Regions from separate parts of the Sutcliffiella sp. NC1 genome, predicted to be linked through region 4. Evidence: riboswitches for the same ligand, from Rfam matches in the RefSeq annotation. Region 4 holds a riboswitch; each other region holds the start of a gene.
What was found. Region 4 has a riboswitch for thiamine pyrophosphate ahead of tenA (thiaminase II). Riboswitches for the same ligand answer to the same signal wherever they lie in the genome.
Positions count from the first base shown of each region.

Region 1: another riboswitch for thiamine pyrophosphate. It lies ahead of tenA (thiaminase II); the one in region 4 lies ahead of tenA (thiaminase II).
Region 2: another riboswitch for thiamine pyrophosphate. It lies ahead of thiT (energy-coupled thiamine transporter ThiT); the one in region 4 lies ahead of tenA (thiaminase II).
Region 3: another riboswitch for thiamine pyrophosphate. It lies ahead of tenA (thiaminase II); the one in region 4 lies ahead of tenA (thiaminase II).

Region 1 covers NZ_CP115153.1:1,545,240-1,553,194, forward strand. Annotated here, with positions in the region: gene O1A01_RS08045 (AI-2E family transporter) at 1-274, shown strand, start outside; gene O1A01_RS08050 (hypothetical protein) at 459-626, shown strand; gene O1A01_RS08055 (FAD-dependent monooxygenase) at 723-1,904, shown strand; gene tenA (thiaminase II) at 2,109-2,801, opposite strand; TPP riboswitch at 2,946-3,049, opposite strand; gene O1A01_RS08065 (phytoene desaturase family protein) at 3,253-4,539, shown strand; gene O1A01_RS08070 (RNA polymerase sigma-70 factor) at 4,508-5,395, shown strand; gene O1A01_RS08075 (hypothetical protein) at 5,392-5,772, shown strand; gene O1A01_RS08080 (malate:quinone oxidoreductase) at 6,017-7,546, shown strand; gene O1A01_RS08085 (hypothetical protein) at 7,678-7,896, shown strand.
Region 2 covers NZ_CP115153.1:2,313,931-2,321,885, forward strand. Annotated here, with positions in the region: gene hutP (histidine utilization transcription antiterminator HutP) at 1-308, shown strand, start outside; gene hutH (histidine ammonia-lyase) at 415-1,908, shown strand; gene hutU (urocanate hydratase) at 1,918-3,585, shown strand; gene hutI (imidazolonepropionase) at 3,585-4,844, shown strand; gene hutG (formimidoylglutamase) at 4,834-5,796, shown strand; TPP riboswitch at 5,862-5,963, shown strand; gene thiT (energy-coupled thiamine transporter ThiT) at 6,028-6,564, shown strand; gene O1A01_RS12115 (NAD(P)-dependent oxidoreductase) at 6,627-7,499, opposite strand; gene O1A01_RS12120 (ATP-binding protein) at 7,718-7,955, shown strand, end outside.
Region 3 covers NZ_CP115153.1:2,155,902-2,163,856, forward strand. Annotated here, with positions in the region: gene O1A01_RS11260 (DMP19 family protein) at 51-500, shown strand; gene O1A01_RS11265 (DUF1284 domain-containing protein) at 554-970, opposite strand; gene O1A01_RS11270 (alpha/beta fold hydrolase) at 1,118-1,840, shown strand; TPP riboswitch at 1,909-2,010, shown strand; gene tenA (thiaminase II) at 2,085-2,756, shown strand; gene O1A01_RS11280 (hypothetical protein) at 2,872-3,807, shown strand; gene O1A01_RS11285 (hypothetical protein) at 4,466-4,876, shown strand; gene O1A01_RS11290 (DUF8725 domain-containing protein) at 5,008-7,449, shown strand; gene O1A01_RS11295 (ABC transporter ATP-binding protein) at 7,436-7,955, shown strand, end outside.
Region 4 covers NZ_CP115153.1:1,080,513-1,088,467, forward strand. Annotated here, with positions in the region: gene O1A01_RS05475 (cell wall hydrolase) at 279-758, shown strand; gene gerQ (spore coat protein GerQ) at 782-1,237, shown strand; gene O1A01_RS05485 (efflux RND transporter permease subunit) at 1,577-4,630, shown strand; TPP riboswitch at 4,955-5,061, shown strand; gene tenA (thiaminase II) at 5,226-5,906, shown strand; gene O1A01_RS05495 (ECF transporter S component) at 5,919-6,500, shown strand; gene O1A01_RS05500 (ABC transporter ATP-binding protein) at 6,555-7,955, shown strand, end outside.

The DNA.
Region 1 (7,955 bases), 460 kb from region 4:
ACTACACTCTCCTATGCAAGCAATTCTTGTCCTAATTATTGTAGTCGTAATTCAGCAAATCGAGAGTATTTTTGTTCAACCACAAATAATTGGAAAAAGAATGTCGATCCATCCAGTTACGGTTATGATCCTTGTCCTTGTTGCAGGCCGTTTCATCGGAGTAGTTGGAATGATATTAGTAATCCCGACATACGCTGTTGCTAAAGTAATTGCAACACACTTATATAGTCTATGGAAAGTTAGAAAAGAAGAACAAGAAAACTTAATTAAGTAAACAAATAGGATCTCAATATGCACTTTCGAAGATCCAACTAGTATTCATAAAGCCAGTCCTATACTTAGTATAGGGTCTGGTTTTTTTTTGATAATTAACTATTCAATGGACAAATAATAACATGTTAAAATAAAGTAAATCCCCATGTAAATGTTGTAGAAACTAAGACGTTGGGAGAGGGAAAATGTTTACGTTTGAAGAAAAGAAATACATGTTGTCCGTTTTAAAAAAGCAAAAGACAAAAGCATTTTTTAGAAAAACGCCTGAAGTAAACGATAGATTAATTGAAAAACTAGAACAAATGATTCGTAACGAAGAAGTGAACGAACGTGAATTGAGAAGCAAATTTTAATTCGAAGAGAATCATCAAAAAGGTGCGCAAATAGAACATTTCGCACCTTTTTAACTTAAAGGAAACTTAGTGAAGTTATGGGAAAGAAGCAAAGAGGTGGTCAGTTTGGAGAAATCACATAATGTAAAGTCTGCGACTGTAATTGGTGCTGGTATAGGTGGCCTTTGTACGGCTATTGCTTTACAACAGAAAGGATGGAACGTTTCTGTTTACGATAAAGCTACAGAACTCAAGGATGTTGGTGCAGGGATTGTATTGTCTGCGAATGCCTTAAAAGTGTTGGGAAAATTAGGACTAGCACTTGAGATCAGAAAAAAGGGTGCCCCGGTTAAAAAGGCCGAAATTAGAACATGGGACGGAAAACCATTAGTGAATGTACCTGTTCATGAACAGGCACAGAGATATGGGAGCTATAGTTATTTAATATACCGTCCCGTCTTACAAAAAGTATTACATTCTGCATTAAATGAAAATACTGTGAATCTTAATAAAAGATTAGTACATATAGAACAGCGTGATTCAAAAGTAAGTGTAGTCTTTGAAGATGGCGATGTAGTTAAAGATAATTTAGTTATTGGTGCTGATGGGATACACTCCGAAGTTAGAAAAAGGGTAATTGGTCCAAGCCCTTTACGTTATTCTGGTTTTACAGCTATTAGAGGAATTTCTGTCTATGAGGATGCACGTTTCCCTATGGAACTAGGTGGAGGTTTCGAAGCATGGGGCCATGGAAAAAGGTTCGGGTTCTCCCATTTAGGAAAAGGAAGAATCTTTTGGTTTGCAGCTATAAATAGTGAAAGTGGCACTATTATTAATTCCCCTCATCCAAAGAAAATCGCTTTAGATCATTTTAGCGGCTGGTGGGAGCCAGTTACTAACGTGATCGAAGCAACAGAAGAATCGAATATAATTGTTCATGAAATTTTTGATAGAAAACCGATGAACACGTGGAGTAACGGAAAGATTACACTGCTCGGTGATGCTGCCCATCCCATGCTACCAAATTTAGGACAAGGTGGGGCGCAAGCGATGGAAGATGCATTAGTGCTCTCTCGCTGTCTTGACGATTACCCGAATGAAGTTGAGAAAGCATTAAAACAGTATGAAGAAATAAGATACGGCCGAACTGCTAAAGTCGTAAAAGGTTCTAGAGCAATGGGAAGAATGATGCAACTCGAAAATCCAATTGCAATTTTTATTAGAAATCAACTGTTACGGAACAGTCCAGAATCTCTTAAAATGAAACGGTTAGAATGGCTTCTAGGACACGAAGTATAGGAGCTAGTAATTTGTGATAGAAGTAATAAAGTATGCCCATAATATGAAACCGTCAGAGCATCATCTTCATATAAAGAAGAAGCTGAGTTAATGAGATATAAAGATATGGGTTAGGTATATAGTTAGATAAGCTTCTTAAATCAATTTTTAAAAAGCGTTGTGGATATTAATCCAAAACGCTTTTTTAATATCTACAAAGATGATCTATATAACTTGAATAGATTTAATTGGGACAGGCCATGTTTCTTGTGTATATGCCATTGTCCAAAATTGATGCTCTAACTGTGTGCTCGTAATAAAGTGCTCACGCATGCGTTTTTTTTCGTATTCACTAGCTTTGGCCGCACAAGCATCTATTTTATCCATAAATGTTTGAGTGATGGTACTAACTTCCTTGTCACCATAAAATGCAATCCATTCGTAGAAAGGATGAGCTGGTGTCGGTTTTACTTCCATCATCAGCTTTTTACCAATTTCCCAATACGTCCAGGGACAAGGGGCGAGTGCAGCAAGTGTTTCGCCAAGTGTACCGTTTGTAGCAGCCTCCATCATATGGCGTGTGTAATGATGTGCGGTTGGAGCAAGTGGAGCTTTTTGTAAATCCTCGTACCGAACACCTGCAACCTTACAAAAGTTATTGTGCGGATGTATTTCTGCATTTAAGACAAACCCTATTTGCTCCTGGAAAAACGTCATATCTTCTCTGTCTGTACATTTAGAAACCGCAAGACCATAAATACGGCAAAATGTCGTTAAGTATTCATAATCTTGTTGTACGTAATGAATGAGTGCTTCTTTCGGTACATTTCCTTCTCCAATTCCTTTTACAAAAGGATGTTCAAAAATTGCTTCAAAGATTGGGTCTGCTTCCTGTCTTAACTGTTTTGAAAATGTCATGTAGTATTCCTCCTCCAAATTAATTTAAGAAGAACACCCACATTCACCCATGGAAGACAATGCGAAAGGGGGTACGCATGAGCTCTTTTTACAACATAAAAAAGCTCCTCTTCCATGGAAAAGAGAAGCATGAGCATACGAAACGTACTCGATGCACCACTTTCCTCCGCTGGTATAAACCAGATCAGGTTCAAAGGGTCCGACGCGTAAAGCGACGTCTCAGCCTATTGGCTCCCCTAGTGGATATCCTATTCCATATACTACATGAATTTAGACATTATTCAATATACAATTGGAAAAATAGTTAATTTTTACTAAAATGTATCGTGATGCTATGTTTTTAATTGTTACTATAGAAATAAGTAGTAAACAAAAAAAGAAAATTAATCTCTAATCTGTCACAAAATAAATCAGTTAATCGTCTTGTTTGTAAAATAGGAGGATGATGACAATGAAGAATACAGAAAGAAATTGTGTTGTAATTGGTGGAGGGATTGCTGGACTTACTGCTTCTATTTATTTAGCACGTGCAGGATTATCCGTTACATTAATCGAAAAAGCTAAAACGATAGGTGGTCGGGCAAAAACAGAAGTGATGGATGGTAGTTATGTCAATTTCGGACCACATGCCTTATATTCAAAAGGAAAAAGTTTAGAAATATTAGCGGAATTAAGCATCTCTCCAAAAGGAAATAGCCCTGCCATCGGGGGAAAGGTGTTTTACAATGATTCACCGTATAACCTTCCCGCCAACCCTTTCTCTGTATTAACTAGTGATTTATTTAATTGGAGAGGGAAAATGGAATTACTCCGCTTTTTTATACTTTTACAAACAAAAAAATTAAAGAGCAACCGAGAGATCTCCGTTGACCAATGGCTTCATGAAAATATAAAGGATGAACGTGTTCAGAAATTTATTCTCATGCTTATACGTTTATCTTCTTACTGTAACGACCCTGATAGGCTTCGTGCCGAAGTTGCATTTAAGCAGCTGCAATTAGGAAAAGCCATTTATGTTCATAACGGTTGGCAGTCAATTATAGAGGAGTTAAAAGAGAAAGCGGAAAAATTAGGTGTCATTATTCAAGCGGGAGCCTCCGTTCAACAAATAAAAGGGAAATTTCCACAGTTTGAAGTGAAATTAAGTAACAATAAATCAATCTTCACACCATATATTTTATCAACAGCAAGCCCAAATGAGTTGAGGAAATTCCTTCAGGGCTATGAAATAGATGCAATCAATGAACTTATACCAGTCCGGGCAGCATGTCTGGATATAGTGCTAAACAATATACCGAATCCTACAGTATCATTCGCCTTGAGCATGGACCATCCACTCTATTTTTCTAATCATTCCAACGTCGCAACATTAAGTGACAATCAAAGCCACTCCGTCATACACGTAATGAAATATTTGAGCATTAATGAACCTAGAACGGATTTAAAACCGGAGCTCGAACAGTTTCTTAGTCGAGTTCAACCAGGCTGGGAAAAACATGTTATATCAAAACGTTACCTACCGAACATAACAGTAACTAATAGTATGATGAAAAAACAAAAAAATGAAATGGAGCAGATTCCAGGATTATTTATTGCCGGAGATTGGGTTGGCGCAGAGGGAATGTTAGTTGACAGTTCTTTTTTTAGTGCAAAGCAAGCGGCCATGAGCATTATTGAATTAAATGAAAAAAGGGAGTGTAGCGACGATGGAAATGGAGGAAGCATATACGCAGTATAAACCGCTACTTTTATCCATATCTTATCAGATGGCAGGAAGTATGACGGAAGCGGAAGATATCGTTCATGATATTTTTATAGATTTTCATAAGATTGATAAGAACAATATTAAAGATTATAAATCGTATTTGTGTAAAATGGCCACTAATCGAACGATTGACCATCTAAAATCCGCGAGTAAAAGAAGAGAACATTATATCGGACCGTGGCTCCCTGAACCGTTAAATACAGATCAAGATCCGCTGCATTCTATCGAACAACATGACCAACTCTCCTACGCGCTCCTAACACTACTAGAAAAACTTAACCCGGTTGAACGTGCAGTATTTGTATTAAGAGAGGTATTTTCTTTTTCCTATGATGAGATGGAGAGTTTCATAGGAAAAGAGGCGGCAAACTGTCGGAAAATATTGAGTAGAGCGAAGAAAAAGCTGCATTTCCATGAATCTAAAAAAAAGAATAATGTAGGTAGGGATGAAGAAGAAAAACTAATTAATCAATTCGTTTCTGCCGTAACGACTGGAAATACAGACGAACTATTTCAACTACTGAAAGAGGACGCAATTTTATACAGCGATGGTGGCGGCAAAGTTACCGCAGCAATATTTCCGATTGTTTCAAGTAAACGAATCGCTCGATTTATATTTGGCTTATTACAAAAATACAGTGATGATACGTCGTTATCCATACAAATGACACTAATCAATGGCCAGCCAGGACTTTTTATCAGTAGTGACCGAGAACCGAGCAGTGCCGTCTGTTTTGAGATTACAGATCAACAGGTAACGCAAATATTTGTAATTCGCAATCCAGAAAAATTAACGTATATGTTGGAAACTGGGAGGGGAAAAAAATGAACCTATTTATTCGTATCATAGAAATATTGTTAGGCACTATTTTTCTCGGAGCAGGACTTAACGGATATGTGGTTTTATTCGGATATGAGGCGTTTGCTCCTACAAGTCCAGCCGCCATGGAGTTTTTAGGAGAGGGATACTTTTTAGCGCTTGAAAAGGGTGTAGAAATAGTTGCAGGGATTTTACTTATAGTTCGTAAATATGTTCCATTAGCATTAACTGCATTAGCAAGCATAATCATTAATATAGTCGCATTTCATATTTTTGTAGATTCTGATTTGTTATTACTTGCTTTATTCATCACATTATTGGAAGGGATATTAGTATGGTACTATCGTGATAATTTTAAAGGGCTTTTGGAAAGTAGGCTAAAATAACAATTACAAACTAACAAATTAATGCTTTAAACCATTTTTTTCTGAATTAAACAAACAGGTGACTTTCTATCTGTGTATCTTATATAATAGTAAATAAATATTTTAATTTTTTAATAATTAATGATACACTAATAATAGAATAATATTGATAAACGGAAAAGAAATGGTCGTACGTTAGTCTTTAAGAGTTAATGTAAGCGCGACCAAATCTTTCTACAAAACTTAGGGGATAAGGGCGATAAATATGAGCAACAAACAAACGAAAACAGACGTTATTTTAATTGGTGCTGGTATTATGAGTGCAACGTTGGGGACACTGCTAAAAGAATTAGTGCCAGACTGGAACATCTCAGTGTTTGAAAGACTGGAAAGTGCAGGAGAGGAAAGCTCTAACGAATGGAATAATGCCGGAACAGGGCATGCAGCATTGTGTGAACTTAACTATACTACTGAAAAACCTGACGGCTCAATTGATATTAGCAAGGCAATAAAAATTAATGAACAGTTTCAAGTTTCGATGCAGTTTTGGTCCTATCTTGTAAACAGAAAACTTATCAATAAACCAGAAGAATTTATTAAACAATTACCTCATATGAGCTTAGTGCATGGGGTACAAAATGTACACTTTTTGAAAAAACGCTTTAAGGCGCTTTCAAACAATCCGTTGTTCCACGGGATGGAATATACGGAAGATCCAGAAAAGCTAATGGATTGGATTCCGCTTATTATGGAAGATCGCAATGTAAACGAGCCAATTGCAGCAACAAAAATTGACTCTGGAACAGATGTTAACTTTGGGGATTTAACTCGCAAATTGTTTACCCATTTAGAAAGCAAAAATGTCAATATCAACTTTAACCATAATGTAGATGGTATGAAACGTACGAACGATGGATCGTGGGAATTAAAAGTTCGTAACATAGCAACAGGTAGAGTAGAGCGTCATACAGCTAAATTCGTCTTTATTGGTGGCGGTGGCGGAAGTCTACATTTACTACAAAAATCAGGCATTCCTGAAGGTAGAGGTATCGGCGGATTCCCTGTAAGCGGCATTTTTATGGTTTGTAATAATCCAGAAATCGTTGAACAGCACCATGCGAAAGTATACGGGAAAGCAAAAGTTGGTGCTCCACCAATGTCTGTACCCCATTTAGATACTAGATTTATAGATAATAAGAAATCATTACTATTTGGCCCGTTTGCTGGTTTCTCACCGAAATTTTTAAAAACAGGATCCATGTTTGATTTAGTAACTTCTGTAAAACCGTACAATGTACTAACGATGCTAGCAGCTGGCGCAAAAGAAATGGCGCTTACGAAATATTTAATTCAGCAAGTCATGCTCTCAAAAGAACAACGGATGGAAGAGTTACGTGAGTTCATCCCGAACGCTAAAGCAGAAGACTGGGATCTAATTGTAGCAGGACAACGTGTGCAAGTGATTAAAGATACAGACGCTGGAAAAGGAACACTTCAGTTTGGTACAGAAGTAATTACTGCAGCGGATGGATCCATCGCAGCATTGCTAGGCGCTTCGCCAGGTGCTTCGACAGCAGTATCTGTTATGTTAGAATTAATGGAAAAATGTTTCCCTCAACATATCGATGAATGGAAGCCAAAAATAAAAGAAATGGTACCTTCATATGGGGTTTCACTATTGAAGAAGCCAGATCTAATTAAAGAGATACACCAAACAACAGCAGAAACATTAGGTTTTATTGAAAAAAAACAAGGTAGTCCCAAAATTAAAACGCGTATTTTGCAGGAAGCATAATTTGCCTTAATGGCGAATTATGCTTCTTTACTTTTCAACGCTAGTATAAACCGGTAGGAAAAAGCGATTCAGTTAGCACAAAAGGTAGCTCGGTTGGCACAAAAGGTAGCTCGGTTGGCACAAAAGGTAGCTTGGTTGGCACAAAAGGTAGCTCGGTTGGCACAAAAGGTAGCTCGGTTGGCACAAAAGGTAGCTCGGTTGGCACAAAAAGTAGCTCGGTTGGCACAAAAGGTAGCTCGGTTGGCACAAAAGGTAGCTCGGTTGGCCCAAAAGTAGCTCCGACTGGCTCCAAAGAGGCTCAAATGGCTGAAGAAATTATCGCGAAAAATGGAATTAGCGAGAAACCGTAGCACAACATTCACCCTAAAAAAGAAGTGGGGAAAAACATCTAGTTTTTCCCCACCCAAAT
Region 2 (7,955 bases), 1.2 Mb from region 4:
CTCAGAAAGTCGTTTCCGCTATTGAAACGGCAGCAAAGAGAGAAGGTATTATCCGAACGAACGGATATAGAGAAACACATGCGTTATATCACGCAATAATGGATGCGTTAAGTGGTGTAACACGTGGTCAAGTACAGTTAGGGTCGTTAATGCGAACGGTTGGACTTCGCTTTGCAATTGTGCGTGGTAATCCATATGAGGAAATGGAAGAAGGAGATTGGATTGCCGTTGCGTTGTATGGAACAATTGGAGCGCCGGTTCGAGGATCAGAGCACGAAACGATAGGTTTAGGAATTAATCACATGTAAATATTGTTGCCCATAGATATTGATCATTAGGGGGCTGTACCTTTTACTAGTTTAAAAGGTATAGCCTCCTTTTGCTATTTTTAGGGCTATAAAGGGGTGGAGAACTTTGGTTACGTTAACTGGTAATCATCTGTCGTTAAAACAGTTAGACAACATACTATTTAAAAAAGAAAAGGTAAAAGCATGTACGGAAGCACTTTCTAGAGTTGCAGCTAGTAGAAAAAAAGTAGAACAAATAACTGAAGAAGGAAAAGTAGTGTACGGTATTACAACTGGATTTGGTAAGTTTAGTGATGTATTCATTCCAAGTGAACAAACGGAAGAATTACAACGTCATTTAATTCATTCTCATGCTTGTGGTGTAGGAGAACCATTTCATCCTGCTATAAGTAAAGCGATGGTAGTGTTACGAGCAAATGCACTATTAAAAGGCTACTCAGGAATACGCCCTTCAGTTATTGAGAGATTGTTATTTTATGTTAATGAAGACATAATACCGGTTGTTCCTCAACAAGGGTCACTTGGTGCAAGTGGAGATTTAGCCCCACTTTCTCATTTAGCTTTAACTCTTCTTGGGGAGGGTGAAGTGTATTATGAAGGTGAAAGAATAGCAACAGCAGTAGTTCTAAGTAAACTTGGAATAACTCCAATTGTTCTTGGAGCGAAAGAAGGATTAGCGCTTATAAATGGTACACAAGCAATGACAGCTGTCGGTGTTGTCGCGTACTTAGAGGCAGAAAAAATCGCCATGCAGGCAGAGAAAATCGCTTCCCTTACGATGGAAGGTTTAAATGGAATTATCGATGCATTTGACCCAGATGTTCATAGAGTAAGAGGATATCGTGAGCAGGAAGAAGTAGCTGCTAGAATGCTAGAACTATTAGAGGGCAGTCAATTAGTAACAAAGCAAGGTGAAAAGCGTGTCCAGGATGCGTATTCCTTGCGTTGTATTCCACAAGTTCACGGGGCTAGCTGGCAAGTTTTAAATTATGTAAAAGAAAAGCTAGAAATAGAAATAAATGCAGCAACAGATAATCCGTTAATATTTGAAGACAAAATTATATCTGGTGGAAATTTCCACGGGCAACCAATCGCACTAGCGATGGATTTTTTGAAAATAGGAGTGGCAGAATTAGCGAACATTTCCGAAAGACGAATTGAAAGACTCGTCAACCCACAATTAAATGACTTACCGCCTTTTTTAAGTCCAAAGCCTGGTTTGCAATCCGGGGCAATGATTATGCAATATTGTGCTGCATCACTAGTGTCGGAAAATAAAACGTTAGCGCATCCAGCGAGTGTCGATTCTATTCCGTCGTCAGCCAACCAAGAAGACCATGTTAGTATGGGAACGATTGCTGCAAGGCATGCGTATCAAATTATCCAAAATGTTCGACGGGTACTAGCAATTGAATATATTTGTGCATTACAAGCTGTAGAATATCGTGGCGTTGAATACGCATCTCCAAACATGCAAAAGTGGTATCAAAATGGGAGGAATATCGTACCTTCTATAACAGAAGACCGCATTTTTTCTAAAGATATAGAAGCATTAGCTCAATTGATGAAAGAAGAATGTGAAGAAACGATAAAAAATTGAAAAGGGGTTATGAAAATGGGAGAAAAAATAATTAGAGCACCACGTGGTACGGAGTTAAATACGAAGGGATGGATTCAAGAAGCTGCTTTAAGAATGCTAATGAATAATTTAGATCCAGAAGTGGCAGAAAATCCTAGTGATCTCGTTGTGTATGGGGGAATTGGAAAGGCAGCTCGAAACTGGGAAAGCTTTGAGAGTATTGTTTCTAGTTTAAAAGAATTAGAGGACGATGAAACGCTTTTAGTTCAATCTGGTAAGCCAGTTGCTATTTTTAAGAGTCATAAGGACGCACCGAAAGTGTTGATTGCCAACTCAAATTTAGTTCCAAAATGGGCCAATTGGGAGCATTTTCATGAGTTAGATAAAAAGGGGCTAATGATGTATGGCCAAATGACAGCTGGTAGCTGGATATATATTGGTACTCAAGGGATTCTACAAGGAACATATGAAACGTTTGCAGAAGCTGCGAAACAACATTTTAACAACACATTAAAAGGAACGGTTACACTAACAGCTGGACTTGGAGGAATGGGTGGAGCTCAACCGTTAGCAGTAACGATGAATGGTGGGGTAGTAATTGGTATTGACGTTGACGAAGAAAGAATTCAGCGTCGTATTGATACTAGATATTGTGATGTATTGCTTCATAGTTTAGATGAGGCGTTAGCAAAAGCAGAAGAGTACAAAAATCGTAGAGAACCCTTATCTATCGGTCTTGTTGGAAATGCAGCAGAAATTTTGCCACAGTTAGTGGAGAGAGGATTTACCCCAGACATTTTAACAGACCAAACGTCCGCCCATGACCCATTAAATGGTTACGTTCCGATTGGTTATTCACTTGTAGAAGCAAATAAGTTACGCTTGGAAAATCCGGAAGAATACGTTAAACAATCGAAGAAAAGCATGGCGATACATGTACAAGCGATGATTGATATGCAAAATAAAGGTGCAATTACGTTTGATTACGGAAATAACATTCGCCAAGTAGCCTTTGATGAAGGTGTACAGGACGCATTCCAATTCCCTGGCTTCGTACCAGCATACATTCGCCAACAATTTTGTGAAGGGAAGGGGCCATTCCGTTGGGTTGCACTATCAGGTGACCCAGAAGATATATATATAACGGACGAAGTTATTTTACGAGAGTTTTCTTATAATACACATTTATGTAATTGGATTAAAATGGCGCGAGAAAAAGTAGCATTTCAAGGCTTACCTTCACGTATTTGCTGGTTAGGCTATGGGGAGAGAGCCCGTTTTGGCAAAATAATTAATGATATGGTTGCAAGCGGAGAGTTAAAAGCTCCCATCGTAATCGGCCGTGATCATTTAGATTGTGGCTCCGTTGCATCTCCTAATCGGGAAACAGAAGGAATGTTAGATGGTAGTGATGCAGTGGCGGATTGGCCAATTTTAAATGCGTTAATTAATGGAGTGAATGGTGCTAGTTGGGTTTCTGTACACCATGGTGGTGGAGTAGGTATGGGGTATTCTCTTCATGCAGGGATGGTTATTGTCGCAGATGGTACAGATGATGCAGCGAAACGATTAGAGCGTGTTTTAACTTCTGACCCAGGAATGGGAGTCGTACGACATGTCGATGCAGGGTACTCAAAAGCGGTAGAGGTTGCTAAAGAACGTGGCGTTCATATTCCGATGTTGAAGGAGGATGTATAATGCTAGATTCTCTATTAATAAATTGTAGTCAGTTGTTAACGATGGATCACGGTCACGATCATCAAGTGCACGGGGAGGAAATGAGTAAGCTTCCCCTAATAGAAAATGGAGCGATTGGATGGAAAGATGGAGTCATTCAATTTGTTGGTACGACAGCAGAGGCTCTAAATTTGAAGAGTAAAAAAGTGATAGATTGTAGTGGAAAGCTAGTATCTCCAGGACTAGTTGACCCCCATACACATTTAGTTTTTGGAGGTTCAAGGGAACACGAAATGTCTTTAAAACAGCAAGGAGTACCATATTTAGAAATCTTACAGCAAGGTGGAGGAATTCTTTCAACTGTAGAAGCAACACGCAAAGCTAGTTTTGAGAATTTACTAGAAAAAGCTAGTTTTCATCTAGAAAGACTGATTAGTTATGGAATTACAACGGTAGAGGCAAAGAGTGGATACGGTTTAGATCTAGATACAGAGTTAAAGCAGCTACAAGTTGCGAAACAATTAGCGGAGGAATATGAAATAGACATCCCGAGAACATTTCTAGGGGCACATGCTATTCCAAACGAATATAAAGGAAAGTCAGAGGAGTTTTTACAGTTAATGAAACAAATGTTTCAGAAGCTAAAAGAAGAAGATTTAGCAGAATTTGTTGATATATTTTGTGAGGAAGCTGTATTCAACGTAGAGCAGTCAGCCCGATACTTAGCTTCTGCAAAAGAAGCTGGATTCAAATTGAAAATACATGCAGATGAAATTGTCTCTTTAGGAGGTACAGAGTTAGCAATCGAACTTGGAGCAATTTCAGCAGATCATTTAATTGCTGCATCTGATAGAGCTGTTAAAGAGTTAGGTAATTCTGAAGTAATAGCTGTCTTACTTCCTGGTACGACATTTTATTTAAATAAAGAAGGTTACGCTCGCGGAAGGGAAATGATTGATAACGGTACCGCGGTTGCACTAGCGACAGATTTTAATCCGGGTAGCTCTCCTACCGAAAACATTCAACTAATTATGAACTTAGCAATGCTAAAGTTAAAGCTCACGCCAGAAGAAATTTGGAATGCTGTCACGATTAATTCTGCACATGCTATTAATCGTGGGAGTAGTGCAGGCGCATTAAAAGTAGGACGTAAAGCAAATGTAGTTGTATGGAATGCGCCAAACTATTTATATGTTCCTTATCATTACGGGGTAAACCACACGAATACAGTTTATTTAAACGGAGAAGAAGTAGCGAAAGGTGGGGCCTATGTTGGATAAGGAAACGTTTATTCAAAAAGCTGGCAGTCCACTGTTTACAGATCGCTACTACAAAAAAGCAGCTTCTCTGTTACAGGAGTGGAATGGCATAGAGGAGATAAAAGGAACAGCCGTTATTGGTGTTCCTTTATCCAAGCCATCTATTAGTCATTCTGGGGCATGCTTCACTCCTGCTACTGTAAGAAAACTTTTTCACAACTATTCAACATATGCAGTAGAGACTAGAGAAGACCTGCAATCTAGTAAACTTACCGATTGTGGAGATGTGCTCATGCATGCAACAGATATAAAAGAAAGCTATCGCCGCATTGAACAAAGTATAGAGAAGCTAATTAGGGAAAATCCGTCCCTACACCCTATTTTTATAGGTGGGGATCATTCTATTACTTATTCGCTAGTAAAAGGAATGAGTAACGCAAAGGCCGGTACAATTGGTGTTATTCAATTTGATGCACATCATGACTTAAGAAATACGGAAGATGGTGGGCCAACTAATGGTACACCATTCAATAGGTTACTTTCGGATGAAGTCCTTCAAGGTGCCCACCTAGTACAAGTGGGGATTCGAAACTACTCTAATAGCGAATATTATCATCAATTTGCTCTTGAGAAAGGTATTCGTATTTCTACGATGAAAGATGTTCAAGAAAAAGGGATATTGTGTGTTATAGAAGAATCGCTGGAATATTTACAAGGCAAAGTGGATCATATTTACATCTCAGTTGACATGGATGTACTCGACCAAGCATACGCTCCAGGTTGTCCAGCATTAGGTCCCGGAGGCATGACTTCTCGTGAATTGTTAGAAGCTGTATATAAGGTAGCTCAACACGATAAAGTGTGTGGAATAGATATTGTAGAAATAGATCCAACAATCGATTTTCGGGATATGACGAGTCGTGTAGCGGTTCACGTTATGCTAGAGTATTTACGAGGAATCGATATTTCATAGTGTTCCAATTAAAATTTTCCCCTTTTGTTAAAATTATGTTACAATATTGATTGGAAAAGTAAATGAAAGTCCACTAGAGGTGCCGATAAGGCTGAGAGAGGTGAACACCTTAACTCTTGGAACCTGATCTAGTTTATACTAGCGTAGGGAAGTGGTTGTTATTTTATTCTAACCGTTTCTAAATGTTCCTTTAATCTAGCCTTCTAGTGGATACATGAAAGGGAGAGACAGATGGAAAGAGAACGTTTAGTCACAATGGTAGAAATATCTATGATGGCAGCACTTGCAGTTATTTTAAGCTATGTGAAATTTGGTGCGCTTTGGGCGTACGGTGGATCTATATCTTTAATTATGGTTCCAATCTTTGTTATTGCTTTTAGACGAGGTTGGAAAGCGGGGGTTGTAACCGGACTATTAGTAGGGGTTATTAATTGGTTAACAGGAGGTTATGTTGTTCATCCTGCGCAACTTATTCTAGATTACCCATTACCATTTGCACTGTTAGGATTCGCCGCTATTTTTGCCGTAAAAGGAGTAACTATTCGTACAATTGTAGTTGGTATGATATTTGGAACCGCATTACGTTTAATAAGTCATTTCCTTTCAGGAGTAATTTGGTTCGGTGAATATGCTCCAGATGGAATACCGGTTGTATTATATTCTATTATTTATAACTTGTCTTATTTAGTTCCAGAAATGCTTATTACAATAGCGATACTAGTAATTATATATAAATTTTATCCGAAGTTTTTTAAAGCAAACGCTTAAAACTTATAAAGCTGCTTCTATGCGAGGAAGCAGCTTTTTATTTTACTATTAATACATTAATATTACATTTCCCATAATTTATACAACGCTTGTGTACCGCTATTTTCTTCTCCTTTATTGGCAAGCTCTTCATACATATCGATAGCTAAAGAAAGCCCAGGCAGTTTTAACCCCATTGCTTCAGCCTCAGCTAAGGCAATCCCCATATCTTTAATAAAATGCTTCACATAAAAACCGGGTTCAAAATCACCTGCAAGTATTCTAGGTGCTAACTTACTAAGGGAAAAACTATTTGCAGCACCAGTCGTTATCGTTTCTAACACTTTCACAGGATCTAGCCCAGAGCTCTTTGCATATGCAAGTGATTCACATACTCCGATCATATTTGTGGCAATCGCAATTTGATTGCACATTTTCGTATGTTGTCCTGAGCCAGCCTCACCTTGTAATACGATATTTTTACCCATTCTTTCGAACAGAGGTAGGCATGTTTTATATGCATCTTTATCACCACCTACCATAATGGTAAGGCGAGCTTCTTTAGCACCAACGTCTCCACCTGATACAGGTGCATCTAAACTATAAATCCCTTTTTCTTTTGCTGCTGCATAAATCTTTTTTGCTAATGAAGGCGTTGATGTTGTCATATCAATGACGAAAGAACCTTGCTTTGCATTTTCTAATATTCCATCTTTTCCGAAATAAACTTCTTCAACATCTTTTGGGTAACCAACGATTGTAATCGTATATTTCGCATCAGCTACAGCTTCAGCTGGGGTAGAACACCATTTTGCTCCAGAGCTTATTAAATTTTCTGCTTTTTCTTTTGTTCTTGTGTACACGTTAACATGATAGCCAGCTCTTAATAAATGGCCAGCCATACTATTCCCCATTACCCCAGTACCTACGAAAGCAACAGTTTCTCTATTGTTCATGAACATTTCCCCCTTGTTATGTATACGTCATTACCATATATTTTATAGTAAAATATAAAAAATCCAAAGTATTTATTTCTGTAAATGAACAGGTGATATGCAAAAAAAAGACATGAATCTACATATTGATGAAAAAGTTTAGAAAAAATTCGGAATATATTGTATAATTAAAACCAAATTAAATATATTAATATATAAAATGATTAGGGGGGGAAGTTATGGGATATTACCATTCTCCTGTTCAATCTGAAATAGACCAATCTGATCCAGATAGTAATAACATAAGCTTATTTTTAGTAATTGACCAATTGGGAAAGATAAAATATTGCTCAACTTCTAGTGAGACATTATTAAACATGGACAATTCTAAATTAATTGGAAAACCTATTAGAGAACACATTCATCAAGAAGATCTATATTTAGTTGAAAATTTAGTTGAACAACCTACCAATTCTG
Region 3 (7,955 bases), 1.1 Mb from region 4:
TTTTGTCGAAAAATAAAAAAGTAAACTAACTAAAGAAAGAAGATAGGACAATGACAAAACTAGAAAAGATGAGTAAAGACGACATATGGAATGCAGTAATACAAATAATAAGTAGTAATGATTATCCAACAGAAAGTAAAATGCTCAACGAATTATTTATCGTCTTTCAGTACTATTCAGAGCTAGAAAGCGGAGGGCATGAAAGTTTCTTCAATTGGATGCAGGGGGATATTGAAGAAGTAGGTGTATCCGATTATTTAAACGATTTAATTTACGTTTTAGTAAAAATAGGTGCCAATGAATGTGCAGTTATTATGAAAAAGTATGGCTACGAGATGTGGCAGTTTTTTAAAGCTCTAGAAGCAGGGGAAATGGTCGAGGACAGTTTTTATCAGGTCATTGAAATAGCTGATCGAGAATATTACTCTCAAGATGGTAAACTAGAACAGCTATTAGAAGAGTATTTTGTAAAAGTATATCCACAATTAATCAATGAGTAGTATAGGAAGGGGGGGGAACAGTTCTTGCTAAGAGAGTAAGAACTGTTTTCCAATTACTCTACTTTTCTCAATCCTTTCCCATCCAACATTTCCTGTACACCTTCCTCACACACACCATATGTTCTCCATGAACAAGACTCACAAACGGTTTGTATATCAGTTGGCACTACATGCTGACGAATTCGAAATTCAATGTCTTTCCATTTTAGCATTTGCCCAATTTTTAAATCCATCTTTTCTAAAATAGCGGCATCCCGCTCATATATGGTTTTGTCTTTACAATGATATTCACCGGTGTTAGGATATTTTTCACACAATTGATCTGGTCCTTTTACGATTTGAATCCATGTTTCAGGATCGTTTCGAAGCGTTTGATGCAATTTCGTCATATTCTCCACATACTCTTTTGAATACCCCATCCCTCGATAGCCGAGTAGGCAAAATAAATGATGTCCGCGTAATTTGTACATAATTACCTCCGCTTAAGTAAGAGTAAACCAAAATGAAATTAAAGTTAACATAGGTTATATCTTAACATAATCTAAAATATTTAAATAATATTATTTATATGAATCTATTAATGGTATAATCAGGAAAACATCCAAGGGGGAAGGCGTATGATTTTGCATACAACGATTGCAGGTGAAGGTGAACCTTTAGTCTTAATTCATTCTGGTGGAATGACTGGATTTACAGAATATGAGGAACAAAGTGAATTTTTTTGTAGTAAAGGATATAAAGTGATTCGTCCAGATTTAAGAGGACACGGAAAATCCGTTGGTCCGATTGATCATTATTTCAGTCATAGTGCAGATGATATTTTAGATACGTTAGATTCATTAAATATTGTAGCATGTCATATTGCAGGCGTATCAATCGGTGGGATTGCTGCGTTACTTTTTGCTAAGAAGTATCCTAATAGAGTACTTTCAGTCTGTTTTTCAGGTATTTTTCCTATTAAACCAGATAACTGGGAGGAACTAACAAAAGATGAAGCGGAAAGATACGAAGAACACTTATTTAAAAACGAAGAAGTAGTAACTTACTTAAATCAAATACATGGAGAAAATGACTGGAGATCACTGTTACGTTCATTTAACGAAAAAGACTTTTATCCTTTTGAAGAAATAGCGGATGTTGCCGAACTCAACACTCCTGCTCTATGTTTAATTGGTGAAGAAAAAGAATTAGAAGTTTCAGCAACCAATACATTTAAGGAAATGAATCAACATATACATTTAGGCATCATTCCATTCGCTGGACATTTAGTTCATAGAGACCAACCGGATTTATATTCGCAAATGTTGTTAACTTTCATAAAGTCAACACATAGAAACTAGTGTATGAAAATGATATGCCTTGTAAATGTTCAGAATGTTTGTTAACATCAAGATGTAATTAAATAGTGTAAAAACACTAGGGGTGCTTTTTTAGCTGAGAGAGACAATCTGTCTTAACCCTTTAACCTGCTCTAGGTAATGCTAGCGAAGGGAAGTGGAGTATATAGGACAGGTATGTCTCTTTCAACTATAACCACTTTCTTTTAGAGAGTGGTTTTTTATTTTTAAAAAGGAGAGGATACAAATGAAATTTACTGAGAGATTAAAAGAGAAGTTAGAGCCAATTTGGAGACAAAATCATTCCCATCCATTTGTGGTGGAAATGGGGAACGGGACACTAGATAAAGAGAAATTCAGATTTTATATGGTCCAAGATTATGTGTATTTAATTGACTATGCTAAATTGTTCAGTATTGGGGCATTAAAAGCAACAGATGTGAAAACGATGGAGAAATTTGCAGCGCTATTGCACGGAACGCTACATGAAGAAATGGATCTTCACCGTAGTTATGCAGCTCAGTTTGGTATATCTCCTGAAGAGTTAGAAAATGCGGAGCCGTCTCCTATCACTTTAGCTTATACACATTATATGTTACATAAAGGACAAAACGGGACGTTGGCGGAACTCGTAGCAGCCCTTTTGCCTTGTGCGTGGAGCTATTGGGAAATTGGGAAAGAGTTAAGTCAAATTCCTGGTGCAACGGATCATGAGTTGTATGGTGAATGGGTTCGTATGTACAGCTCAGAGGAATTTGGTCAGCTTGCAACGTGGTGTATTGATTTAATGGATGAATTAGCAGAAGGAAAATCGGACACTGAGCTACTAGAATTAGAGAAAATCTTTTTAAACACAACACGATTTGAATATATGTTCTGGGACATGGCGTACAACAACCAAATGTGGCCGGGAGAATAACTAAGATATACTAGAGTAACGATGCTTCGTTACTCTTTTTTTCGTTTTAACGTAATGAAACTTCTATACTTAATATTTCGTACTATTAGTATAGAAGTATTAAGGGGGAAACAATTTGTTCACAGACTTAAATGAAAAGTTAATAGTATCAAAAGAAAAAATGCGTAAAAAAGTAAAATATGAGGAGCATATCGAACGGTTACATGCATCCTTACAGGCAGAAGAATCTAAGAAAAATAAATTAGAAAAGCAATTGTTGAAAGAAAAGGAAGATGTTACTCGATTAGAAAGCTTCTCCTTATCAAATATTTTTTACACAATAATCGGTAGAAAGCTTGAAAAGTTAGATAAAGAGCAGCAAGAAGTATTAGCTGCGAAGTTAAAGTACACTGAAGCGTTAGAAACAATTTCCGATATGGAGCGAGAGTTAGAAGAATATAAGGATAAGCACCTCGATGTTGCGTATGCCGATATAGAGTATGAAAAAATTATTCAAGAAAAAGAGCGCTTAATTCATGACAAACATTCCATATGGAGCGAAAGACTATATACACTTGCTGATCGAGAAGCAACGATAACTGCTAGTTTAAAAGAATATGAAGAGGCAATAGATGCGGGTAATAGCACTGTTTTGGCATTAAATAGAGCGTTGAATGAATTAAATTCGGCAAAAAATTGGTCCACATTTGATATGTTCGGTGGAGGGATCATTTCTACCGCAATGAAACATAGTCGGTTTGATGAGGCAAAACGTTACATACATCAAGCTCAAAGCCGTTTACGCCAGTTTCAAGAGGAGTTGTTAGATATTGAAAGTCATTTTGATGCGAATTTCGAGACAGGTGGATTATTAACATTTGCAGACTACTTCTTTGACGGCATCATTGTTGATTGGATTGTACACGGAAAAATTAATGACTGTTACGACCAAACAGAAAAAACGAAAATAGACGTATCTAGAGTTTTGAAAATCCTCTTAGAGCAAAAGAGTGACTTGGAGAAGGAACTAATTAATGTACAAGCAGAAAGAATAGAAGTGTTGGAGAGTTAGTAGGAAAAAAGTTAGGAAATGGAGTAGAAAAACGCCGGGATGAATATGAACATCATAACTTTTTAGAAATACTTAACAGGAATCGAAAATTACTTAACAGCTTTTCAGAAATACTTAACAGGAATCGAAAATTACTTAACAGCTTTTCAGAAATACTTAACAGGAGTCGAAAAATACTTAACAACTTTTCAAAAATACTTAACAAGGATCGAAAATTACTTAACAGCTTTTCAAAAATACTTAACAAGAATCGAAAATGATCCAAAAATTACTGAACTCCATTATCGAGATTTAACAGATAAGGAACAATATGCTCTAAAGCTAGATGATTATGAAGCAGCCCTGCAATTTACACCTAAATGGGTCTCCATAAACGAAGCGATTGTACAAAATAACAAAATAATAAATGAAGTAGAGCAGAACAGCTGGGTGAAACGAGAAAATTATGTTTTAAACGAGTTAAAAAAGTCCCTTAAGTAATGGTTGTGCTACAGAAAAAAAGACCGACTACAACAGAAGCAGTCGGTCTTTTATGATGGAACCAAATCGACAAGGTTCAACATATTTCTTACATAAAAAGGATTTTTTTAAGCCGTATGGAATTTATAGTAAGAGAGATTTTGTCGTCTCTTTACTTTTTTGGGGATGAGGGATTTTGGTGATATTAAGGAAGATAATTGCGTTTATTTTAACAAGCTTACTAGTCCCGTTATTTTTAGTAGTTTGGGGTGGTGACTCATCTATCTTTTGGGGAATGTATGGGGTATTTCTCATGTATGGGACACCGTTTATTTTACTGTACGGTATGCCTGTTACGTTTTTAGCTGAAAGGTTAACGAGAAATATACAGAAGAGGAAAAGGCTTGCAGTATCGTTTGGGATTCATCTTTTTTTCGGTCTAGTTTGTGTGTTTATCGTCGGTTTTATTTTTAAGGAACCATTTGGGGAATGGGGCTTTTTTGGGGGGATTTTGTTTATCGGCTCAACTTTAGCTTCTATTATTCTTTGGAGCGTTGATGAGCTATTAAGAAAACTTGTTGATTGGGAATCGATACAGAGTGCAATGTAATCTTTTAAAGAAATATATGTAGAAAAGGAAAACTTTTTCATTCCATTTACCGTCTAAGAAGATAGAAGTTATTATTTTACCAAAAAAGAGAAATAAGATTTAGGTTACATAATGATATAGGGGGAAGTCACTTGAGGAAATTTATGTATTTTATGCTTATTGCACTACTGTTTAGTTTTTTAAATCCTACGACCACCAATGCAGAAACTAACGTAGAAGTGAAGGTGGAATATGGGGTTGATAATAAAGTTCAACAGTTTAAAGGATTCCCAGTTAGGGTCCAGCTAAAAAATAACGGTGAGTATATAAAAGGAGATTTAGTCGTTTTCTCGAGTCCGAGTTACAATGCATCAGGTAGCTACGTTGTGCCAGTAGAAATAGGAGCTGGAGAAACGAAAACAGTAGAGCTGTCTGTAAAAGGGATGAACGAATATTTCTCCTATTATGGCAACACACCTCCAAATTTTATTAGTTTTTATGAAGGAGGAGTAGAAAAAGGGAAAGAAATTAAGCTAAAAGGTAATGCGTCCGCAAAACCTCGTTATTTAGGCGACAATCGGTTAGTTGTTGGAGTGCTAAGTAATAACTTCGATGCAGTAAATTATTTCAAACTAATTCGTCATCAATCGGAACCTATTGAGTTATTAAATGTTTCAGCCGATAACATTCCTACTCAATCGTTCGGTTTAGAAATGTTCGATGTGCTACTTGTACATGATTTTGCTATATCAACGCTTACTTCGGAGCAACAAACCGCCATCAAACAATGGGTAGCTAGCGGTGGATCGATTATTTATGATACGAAAATAGGGATTTCCAACGACTTAGGAGAATTACAAGATTTTTTACTCTTCCAACCATCCACTGAAGTTGCATTGGATTCTCTCGTTGAAGATGGAAGTTTACCAACTGGAATTTCAACGTTTACTGGTCAAGGAAGTGATGAAAACGCTCAAGTAATCGCAAAGGATGGCGATGTTCCACTCGTTTATCATAAATCAATTGGCCTTGGTAAGGTTACACAAGTAAATAGTAATTTAGGATCAGATGCTTGGAAGGATTGGGAGCATTTAAATTTGTGGTGGAGGGCCATTTTACAAAAAGCTTCTAGTAAAAACGTGAATAGCTACCACCATCCTAGTTTTTATGAAAACCTTTACGAACTGACAAGTGTTGGAGAATCGTTTCCGGGCTCCATTATTTCCGTTCCCTTATTAATTGGAGCATTTATTATTTATTTAATAGTTTTAATACCTGTATTATATTTTATTCTTTACAAAAAGGATAAACGTGAACATGCGTGGTGGATTATTCCGACGATTGCGATTACGACTAGTGTGATGATCTTTGTCATTGGTGCGAAAGATCGAATCGCAGGAACGCAAATTAACGAATCTACTATATTGTTAATGAATGAAGACTCGTCTCAGCCAGCTTCAGGTGTTGGTATTATATCAATACTAACGAATAGTGGTGGAGCGTACAAAATTTCTACTGAGCATGAAGGAGTAGATTTGTTCCCAATTGTGTATGGTTATGATAATAACTTTGAAACAGCAAGACGTCACGCTTACATTCAGACTGGCGTACAAGGGACAGAAATAACGTATAACAATGTTGATTATTGGTCTATTCGTTCTGCACTAGGAAAAGTTCAATCTGTGGACTTAGGAGATATGAATGTTAATCTCAGTATTGAAGGTGAAAAAATAGTCGGTACCGTTGAAAACTTACTTCCTTATGAGCTAAAAGACGCACACTTATTAGCTGGGGGCAGTGCAACTAAATTAGGGGACATTGGAATAGGTGAAAAATTCCAAGTGAACTCCGAAATTACGCAAAAAAATGTGGCAAACGTCTTAACGGCACCAACTCAATTCGTTAGTGGTCGTGTTTTTCCAGAGATACACAAAAAAATGACGAGCCATTATGGATCCAATATTGAAAAAGACGAGTTAGAAGAGTGGAGAAAATATCAAATGCTTTCCATGCTTCTCAATAATAATCAAGTATTTTCGATTGATCAACCAATACTGATTGGATATGTTCATCAATCTATATTGGAACCGAAAGTTAATGGAAAGAGTGAAAATAGTACTTCCATGCATTTAGTTGCTATTCCAGTAAAAATGCAAATAGATGAAGTGGGAATCTTTAATATGAAAGAAGAACATTTCTCTCCAACGATTTCTGTAATGGAAGGTGAAAGAGGCACGATTTACCATAACGGATTGGATTACGGGGAGCAATTTATCCATTTAGGTCCAGGTAGCTATACAATCGAGTATCAGTTGCCAGATATTATTAATAAAGAAAAAGATGCGATAAATAAAATAAAGCTGAAGCTTAGAACGAGAAATGAGTATATAGAATACTTTTTATTGAATAGTAAAACAAATGAGTTTGAAGATTTACCGAATGAAAGTACTGTCACAATTGACTCGAATGTAGAAGTGTATATCAATGAAAATAACTCGATACAGATAATGGTGAAAATTGATCCATCTACTGATTCAGAAATTACTGTGCCAGCAATCGAGATCGAGGGGGAACTGAACAATGATCGAAATTAAAAATCTCACAAAAAAATATGGTAGTTTTACAGCACTAGATTCCCTCAACCTTACTATTGAAAAAGGGACAGTTTTCGGGTTTGTTGGTCATAACGGAGCTGGGAAATCGACGACGTTTTCCATTCTCGCGACACTTCTTGCACCAACATCAGGTACGGCGCTCGTCAATGGTTTTGATGTAACGAAAGAACCACAAAAGGTGAGAAAACATATTGGTTATATGCCTGACTTCTTCGGAGTGTATGATCAATTTAAAGTGGAAGAGTATTTAGACTTTTATGGTGCTAGCTATCAAATTCCTTATGAAGAACGTCAAAAACTAATTCCACAATTGTTAGATTTAGTTAGCCTAAGTCATAAAAAAGATGCATACGTTGATTTACTTTCTCGCGGAATGAAGCAACGACTTTGTTTAGCAAGATCACTAATCCATGATCCAGAAGTATTAATATTAGATGAGCCTGCATCTGGACTTGATCCACGGGCGCGTATTGAAATGAGAGAAA
Region 4 (7,955 bases):
TAGTAATTGGAGTAGGGATTAGCAATTAATCCGTACTCCATTTTTTATTGTCAGATAAGCACCAAATTATGCTTATACCTAAATGTGAAAGATACACTTAAACTACAAATGCTTCAAGACGGTTTCACTTTGAAATCGTTTTATGTTTTTAATAACTAGAAAAGTACAAGCTTCTTTCTTTATAAAATTTGTTTTTTCCAATGTTTGGGCGGATAGGCAAGTCACCAAAAATAACATTGGGCAATAGTATACTCGTATAGGCCGAAGGGGGTGAGAAAGTGGGTAGGCGAATAAAACATACTGAACGTGACGTGGAGGAATTAGCAAGGCTTATGTTGGCGGAGGCGATCGGTGAAGGAGCCGAAGGGATGGAGATGGTTGGAACGGTTGTGGCCAATCGGGTCGAGGCAGACTGTGCACCGGACTTCCAAAATTTACGCAATATAAGACATGCAATCTACCAAGTGATACCAGGAACTGGAATACCTCACTTCGAACCTGTTTTAAATGGAGCGTTGTATACACAACGGCCCACAGAAGAAGATCTTCAAAGGGCAAGGAATTTACTTCTTGGTCATAGAAATCCTCGTGCGAGATTGAATTTATGGTTTTTTAATCCGAGTCCGGGGAAAACATACCGTGAACCTTGTACCCCTACGATGCCAAGATCCCCTATGACGCAGTTCGAATTTGCGCATAAAAATCATTGCTTCTATGTCGCTGTACCGGGCTACTGCCCAGAGTTTTATAATAGATAAAAAAATAAGGAGATGATTTTCTCATGACTTGTAGAGGATCAAGTTATTACCCAACAACTTATTCACCAAGTGCTTATCCAGGTATGAAGACTAGTCCCACACAACAACAACTAGGCGGCTTTCCGGCGGGGATGCCTTCTGGACCAGCTTATTCTGTGCCAGTAATGCCGATGGGGACAGGACAGCTGCTAGGAACACGGGTAGTGGAAGAATCGTTTATCGAAAATATTTTGCGCTTCAATAAAGGTAAGATTGGTACATTCTATTTTACTTACCAAGGTAACACTGAATGGAATGCTAGGGTTTACCGTGGACGCGTTGAAACGGCTGGGCGTGACCATATCATCATTAGCGACCCTGCCAGCGGCAAACGTTTCCTGCTTATGATGGCAAATCTTGACTGGGTAGAATTTGACGAGCGAATTAACTATCCTCACACAGAAATTAGTCCTGAAGTAACATTGGATACAACTCAGTGATAATGCCAATTTGCTAAAAACCCGCTACCAATAAAAGCGGGTTTTTAGTTTGGTCATATTTAGAATACATAATTGAATTGTAATGGACAAGTTCGCTTTCCTGTTCCCTCTGAAGGAAAAGCGAGCACTTGCAACGACGTTTAAATGAACTAGATTTTTAGAAGGCTATTTCCGTCCTGTAAAACCTAAGACCTATATTCTCTTCTCCTACAGTCTTATGTAGGTCTCTGTCTCTAGCTATATTTTTGTAAATATATTGTAAAAGTAGTAATTTTCACACTTTTTTAGGATATAATGCGAGAGGATAGAAAGTTGGGAACATAGGGGGAAAATGGAAAGATGAAATTTATTAAAATGATTGTTCAACGAAAAATTCTAGTCGGCTTGTTAACGGTGCTTGTGCTATTAATTGGCACGTTTTCTTTGCAAAAGCTAGATAAAGAGTTATTTCCACCAATAGATTTTGATGGAGCATACATTGTCATTTATGCCGATGATATGCAATCCATTGAAGTGGAGCGCTCTATCACTAGTCCGCTTGAGAACAGCATTATGGCAATCGATGGTGTTGATAGCGTTAGCTCAACTTCCAATATAGGTGTGAGTAGTATTAATGTGTTTTTTGAGCGTGGCAGTGGAGATGAGGTATATAACGAACTAGAAACCATCGTAAGTAGTACTACCGCTAATATAACAGGTATTCGTGATGTGGTTACAGGTAAATATAGTACAAATCAACCGTACGATTTCTTTATGGATGTGTCTGGTGGCGACCTGGAAGAAATGACGGTTTTTGCACAAGAAATATTAGAGCCAAGATTAGAAGATTTAAAAGAAGTTTCCGATGTTTTATTAACCGGAATTCAAGAAAATGAAATAATAATAGAGTTTAAACAAGAAAAATTACTTAGTGAAGGAATGGTAATTTCCGATGTAATCGGTTTTATTCAACAAAATAATAGTGAAGCAACACTTGGAACGATAAAAGAAGAACAAGATTCACCGTCTCTTCGTTGGAACACAAAGTTTGAAAATGTGGAAGATATAAGAAGTATGAAGCTTCCGTCTTTAAATGGCTTTGTAGAACTAGGAGATGTAAGTACAATTACTTTAATGCCTAAAGAAAACTCCTCTGACGTTTGGAAAAATGGAAAGAAAGATTTTATTTTTGTGCAAGTCGGAAGAGTAGCTAATGTTACTCAAATTGACATGGCGAATGCAGTTCGAGAAGAAGTAAAGAAAATTGAAGAAGAAGGATTGGTAAAAGGCTTCGACGTCAATTTTATTGTTTCTCAAGCTGATTACGTACAAGAATCAATTGATGGAGTTTCAAACAATATTTTAATAGGTGGAATACTTGCAGTTATTATTTTACTATTGTTCCTACGAAATTTACGTGCAACATTCATTGTAGGTATTTCCATTCCAACATCAATCCTATTAACATTTATTTGTATGTGGCTACTTGATTACAGCTTAAACATTTTAACACTTATAGGCTTAGGTTTAGGGATAGGGATGATGGTGGACTCGGCTATCGTCATTTTAGAATCAATATATCGTAAAAGGGAACAAGGTTTAAAAAAATTAGATGCTGTATTAGAAGGAGTAAAAGAAGTTGCAACGGCTGTTATTGCATCTATGTTAACGACAATAGTAGTGTTTTTGCCAATTGGCTTACTCGGCGGAGAGTTAGGCCAGTTTATGATCATACTGTCCGTAGTAGTTGCGGTAACATTAATTAGTTCCGTTGTCGTTTCATTTACTTTAATTCCAGCACTTGCGGAAAAATTTTTAAAGCTAAAAAAGAAAAAGGCAGTAAAAAAAGAAGGGAAACTGCTACAAACATACAGTAAACTCGTTTCTTGGACTGTAAAGAAAACGAGAAATAGTATCGCTGTTATCGGCATATTTTTTCTAATGTTCGTTGGTTCTCTTTTTTTAGTAACAAAAATACCGATGACTATTATGCCTGACGTATTTAATCGTTATGCAGAATTAGTTATTTCAATGGAATCAGGAATAACACCTGAAGAAAAACAAACTGTAGTAGAAGAAATAAATGAAAGACTTAGTTCGATTACGGATGTGGAATCCAACTATATAATAGACGATGGAACGTATATTTTTGCAATCATTAACATGACAAAGGATAAAAACATTACAAGAGAGCAAAAGGAAGTAAATGAGGAAATCTTTCGCTCCCTTCGTGAGCTAACAGAAACTCAACCAATTGTTGGAGTGCAAAGTTCGATGGATGCAGGAGGTGCGTCACCTGTCCAAGTTAATATTAAAGGAGACGACTTTGAACAATTACAATCGTTAGCGGATAAGTTTATACAAGAACTAGAAGCTATAGATGGAGTTGTTGGAATCTCCCATTCCGCAGAAAGAACATCTATTGAAGAAGTAATAGAGTTAAACGAGAACGCGATAGAAGAGGCAGGCCTAACGAATTTTCAAATTAGACAAATGATCGAGCAAGCTTTTCTGCATTTTCCAATCGGAGAGGTTACAGTTAATAACGAAACGCTTCCCTTAATCGTAACATGGGAGGAGCGAATAAACAGAAAAGCTGATTTATTGAACCTGGAAATTCCAACGAACGACGGAACAAGTAAACTATCTGAGTTTATTCAATTAAAAAGTGTAAACACGCCGAATGCAATTACTCATATAGATGGCGAGCGATATATTTCTATTTCTGCAGACATGGAAGGAAAAGATTTAGGATCTATTAATAGAGAAGTTCAAAATGTCATTCAAAAATTTGAAACACCTGTTGGATATACGGTTGCGGCAGCTGGTGATTTAGAACAGCAACAGGAATTAATGGTAGAAATGATGATGATCTTAGGGTTAGCAATTTTCTTAGTGTATTTAGTGATGGCTGTGCAGTTTAATCATTTAATCCAACCTATTATTGTCATGTCAATCATACCGATGACGATAGTTGGAGTAATTTTAGGTTTAGTTCTAACCCAAAGAGAGCTAAGTATCATGTCAGCGATGGGTATCATTATGTTAATTGGAATTGTATTGAATAATGCAATCTTATTAATCGACCGGACTAACCAACTTCGTAATCAAGGTGAGGAAATTGAAAATGCCTTAATAGAAGCTGGGAAAAACCGTATTCGACCAATCTTTATGACAACATTAACGACAGCTGGTGGAATGTTACCTTTAGCGTTAGCTTCAGGAACATCAGGTAACTACCAAGCACCAATGGCAACCGTAATCATATCAGGCTTACTATTTGCAACCTTTATCACACTCCTACTCATCCCAGCCGTTTGCAAACTATTCTCTACTATCGGGAAAGTAGGAAAGAAAATGTTTAAGAAAAAGAATCGGAGTAATAAAGATGAAACCAGCGAAATAAATATTTAATATTGCAAAAGTAAACCTATTGAAAAACTGCACCAAGGCCGATGGATCTTATAAGGTTCGCCTTTCACACAAGTTTAGAACCGTGAGTGTAACGGAGCGGAAGGTGCGAGACTCCAGCGGGATGTAGAGGGAAGGTCGAGACCCCACAGGCGAAGCCGAGGAGGCTCGACTCCCTCCCCGCGGAAAGCGAGTACCTGCAGCGAAGAGGAACGGTCTGACTTAAAACGCTAACCTATTTTCGATATAGATATAGAAAAAACCTTTTGACATTTTAAAATAAACTGATATGATAATTATCAGAAAACACCTTAAAAATTTAATAATTAAGACCACTAGGGGTGCCTTTACAAGGCTGAGATTAGAGTGTGACTCTAAGACTCTTAGAACCTGATCTGGTTAACACCAGCGTAGGGAAGTGGACGGTTGTATTTTCATGCATGAATTATTTCCTCGCATGAACTACATATCATTATGTTTAATCAACCACCTTCTTTGCGCACATGCGAAGAAGGTGGTTTTTTATTTTTTCGGAAAAAATAGTAGGGCCCACTATTTAATTCCGAAGCAACAAAATGTATCTAGGAGGATGATTAGGATGAAATTTTCACAAATAATTAGAAAAGAAGCAGATCATATATGGGAGGCAAGCTTTCAACATCCATTTGTTACAGGAATTGCTGATGGAACACTTTCCTTGGAAAGCTTTAAATATTACGTAATGCAAGATGCATATTATTTAAGTCACTTTGCAAAAGTTCAAGCATACGGAGGGGGGAAAGCATTTGACCTTCAAACAACTGCTAGACTTGCTGCACACGCACAAGGAACGTATGAAGCTGAACTGTCACTACATGAAAATTTTTCAAAACGTCTAGGAATTTCGGAAGAAGAACATAAAAACTTCCAACCAGCACCAACTGCTTACGCATACACATCCCATATGTACCGTGCAGTTTTAACTGGTGGATTAGGAGAAGTAATCGCAGCGTTATTACCGTGTTACTGGTTATACTATGAAATTGGTGAAAGGTTACAAGGTTCAACTCCTGAAGAACCAATCTATCAAGAATGGATTGCCGCCTACGGAGGGGACTGGTTCCGTCAATTAGTGGAAGAGCAAATTGATAGATTAGATGAATTAGCGGAAAAGGCAACAGAGGGAGAAAAAGAAAGAATGAAAGAGTATTTCCTGTTGAGTAGCCAATATGAATATTCGTTTTGGCAAATGGCTTACACATTAGAACGTTGGCCAGTTCAAGCGAAAGTAAAGCAGTAGGAGATTACGAGAATGAAAAAAAATTTAAAGCTAACAGATATATTAGTAACGATATTAATTTCCATCGTTTTTGGGATTGTATATAAAATTTGGGGTCCAGTGAGTGGGGTTATGAGCTCATTTGGACTACATATTGATGAGTTAGTATACGGTATGTGGTTCATTGCTGCTGCTGTTGCGTATTTAATTATTCGAAAAGCCGGTGTTGCATTTTTAGCAGAAGTGGCAGCGGCATCTGGTGAACTATTAATGGGGTCAGAATACGGTGTAATCGTACTAGTATACGGAATCGTACAAGGATTATTTGCAGAAGCAGTGTTTGCCTCCTTTCGCTATAAACGATTTGATCTATTAGTCGTTTCTCTTGCTGGAGCTAGTTCAGCGGTAGGGTCACTTTTATTAGATTTGTTCCGAGGATATTTATTAGATTTAGTATGGTGGAGTGTGACATTAAAAGTATTTTTCCGCATTGTAGGCGGCATTTTCTTCACCGGCTTTGTTGCGTATGCATTAGTGAAAGCATTAGAAAAAACAGGGGTAACGAAACTATTAAGACCAGCTAGTAAAGAAGATTATGAGTCTTTGAGTAAATAGCAAAAAGAGGGATTTTGAAACGTTTAAATTAAAGCGCATTAAAAGGAGAGAGTCATGACACAAATTAAAGTGGAAAATTTACGTCTAAAATATGCAGGGGATGAAATGCTTTTCCACGATGTCTCTTTTTCTTGTAAACACGGCGAGAAAATTTTGTTCCTCGGTCCTTCAGGGTGTGGGAAATCAACCCTATTACAGGTTATTTCTGGGTTAATACCGACTGTAATGGAAGTACCGATGCGTGCGGATAACATAATAACACCGGAGTCTTGGGGCTATGTGTTCCAAGACCCGGATTCTCAGTTTTGCATGCCTTATGTAGACGAGGAACTTGCATTTGTACTTGAAAATTTAGCGGTACCGAGAGAAAAAATGGACTGTAAAATAAATTACTTACTTAACGAAGTAGGCTTAGAGCTTCCACACCCCCACACGAAAATAAATGAACTGTCTGGTGGAATGAAACAAAGGCTAGCGATTGCTTCTGTTTTAGCAATGGAACCAGATGTTTTATTTTTAGATGAACCAACGGCGCTATTAGACCCAGAAGGAACAAAGGAAGTGTGGGACACAATTAAACGGGTAGGAGAAGAAAAGACAGTCATTATTGTCGAGCATAAATTAAACTATCTGTTAGATTGGGTAGAGCGGGTAGTCGTTTTTGACGATAAAGGAACAATCATAGCGGACGGAGCTACTTTAGAAGTTTTCTCGCAATACAAGGAAAAGTTAAAAGAATATGGCATTTGGTATCCTGGAGTTTGGGAGGAAGTAATTGATCCAACTAATTTAAACCAAAATCCAGAAAAGGGAGAATCGATTATATCTCTACACGATTTTCAGGGTTTTAGAGGAAAAGAGTGTAAAATTTCAGTGGAGGATGTTACGTTCCATAAAGGTCAATGGACAACGATTATCGGAAAAAATGGCGCAGGAAAAAGTACCCTATTAGAGGCGATTCGAAAGCTTTTAAAAACGAAAGGTGAGCTTCATTATTTCGGTGAAAATTACGAAGAAGAAGTGACGTTTGTTTTTCAAAACCCTGAATTTCAATTTGTTACGCATTCCGTTGAAGAGGAAATTGGATATACGCTATTGCGAAAAGGTGTATCGGAAGTAGAGAGAAATAATAAAGTAGAAAAACTGCTCGACAATTTTCATTTAACACATGTACGAAAAAAACACCCTTTCGAGCTTTCAACTGGACAAAAAAGACGGCTAAGTGTGGCATCAGCGGTTGTACATCGTCCGAGTGTACTCCTTTTAGATGAACCTACATTCGGTCAGGATAGTCGAAATACTTTTTCGATGCTTGAATGGTTACAACAGCTCAAAGAAGAGGGGGTATGTGTTGTGATGGTTACACATGATGAGCATATTGTTGAGCATTTTGCAGATAAAGTGTTAGTAGTGGAGAGTGGAGAAGTAGTAGAAGTAATAGAGAAAGAGAGGTAC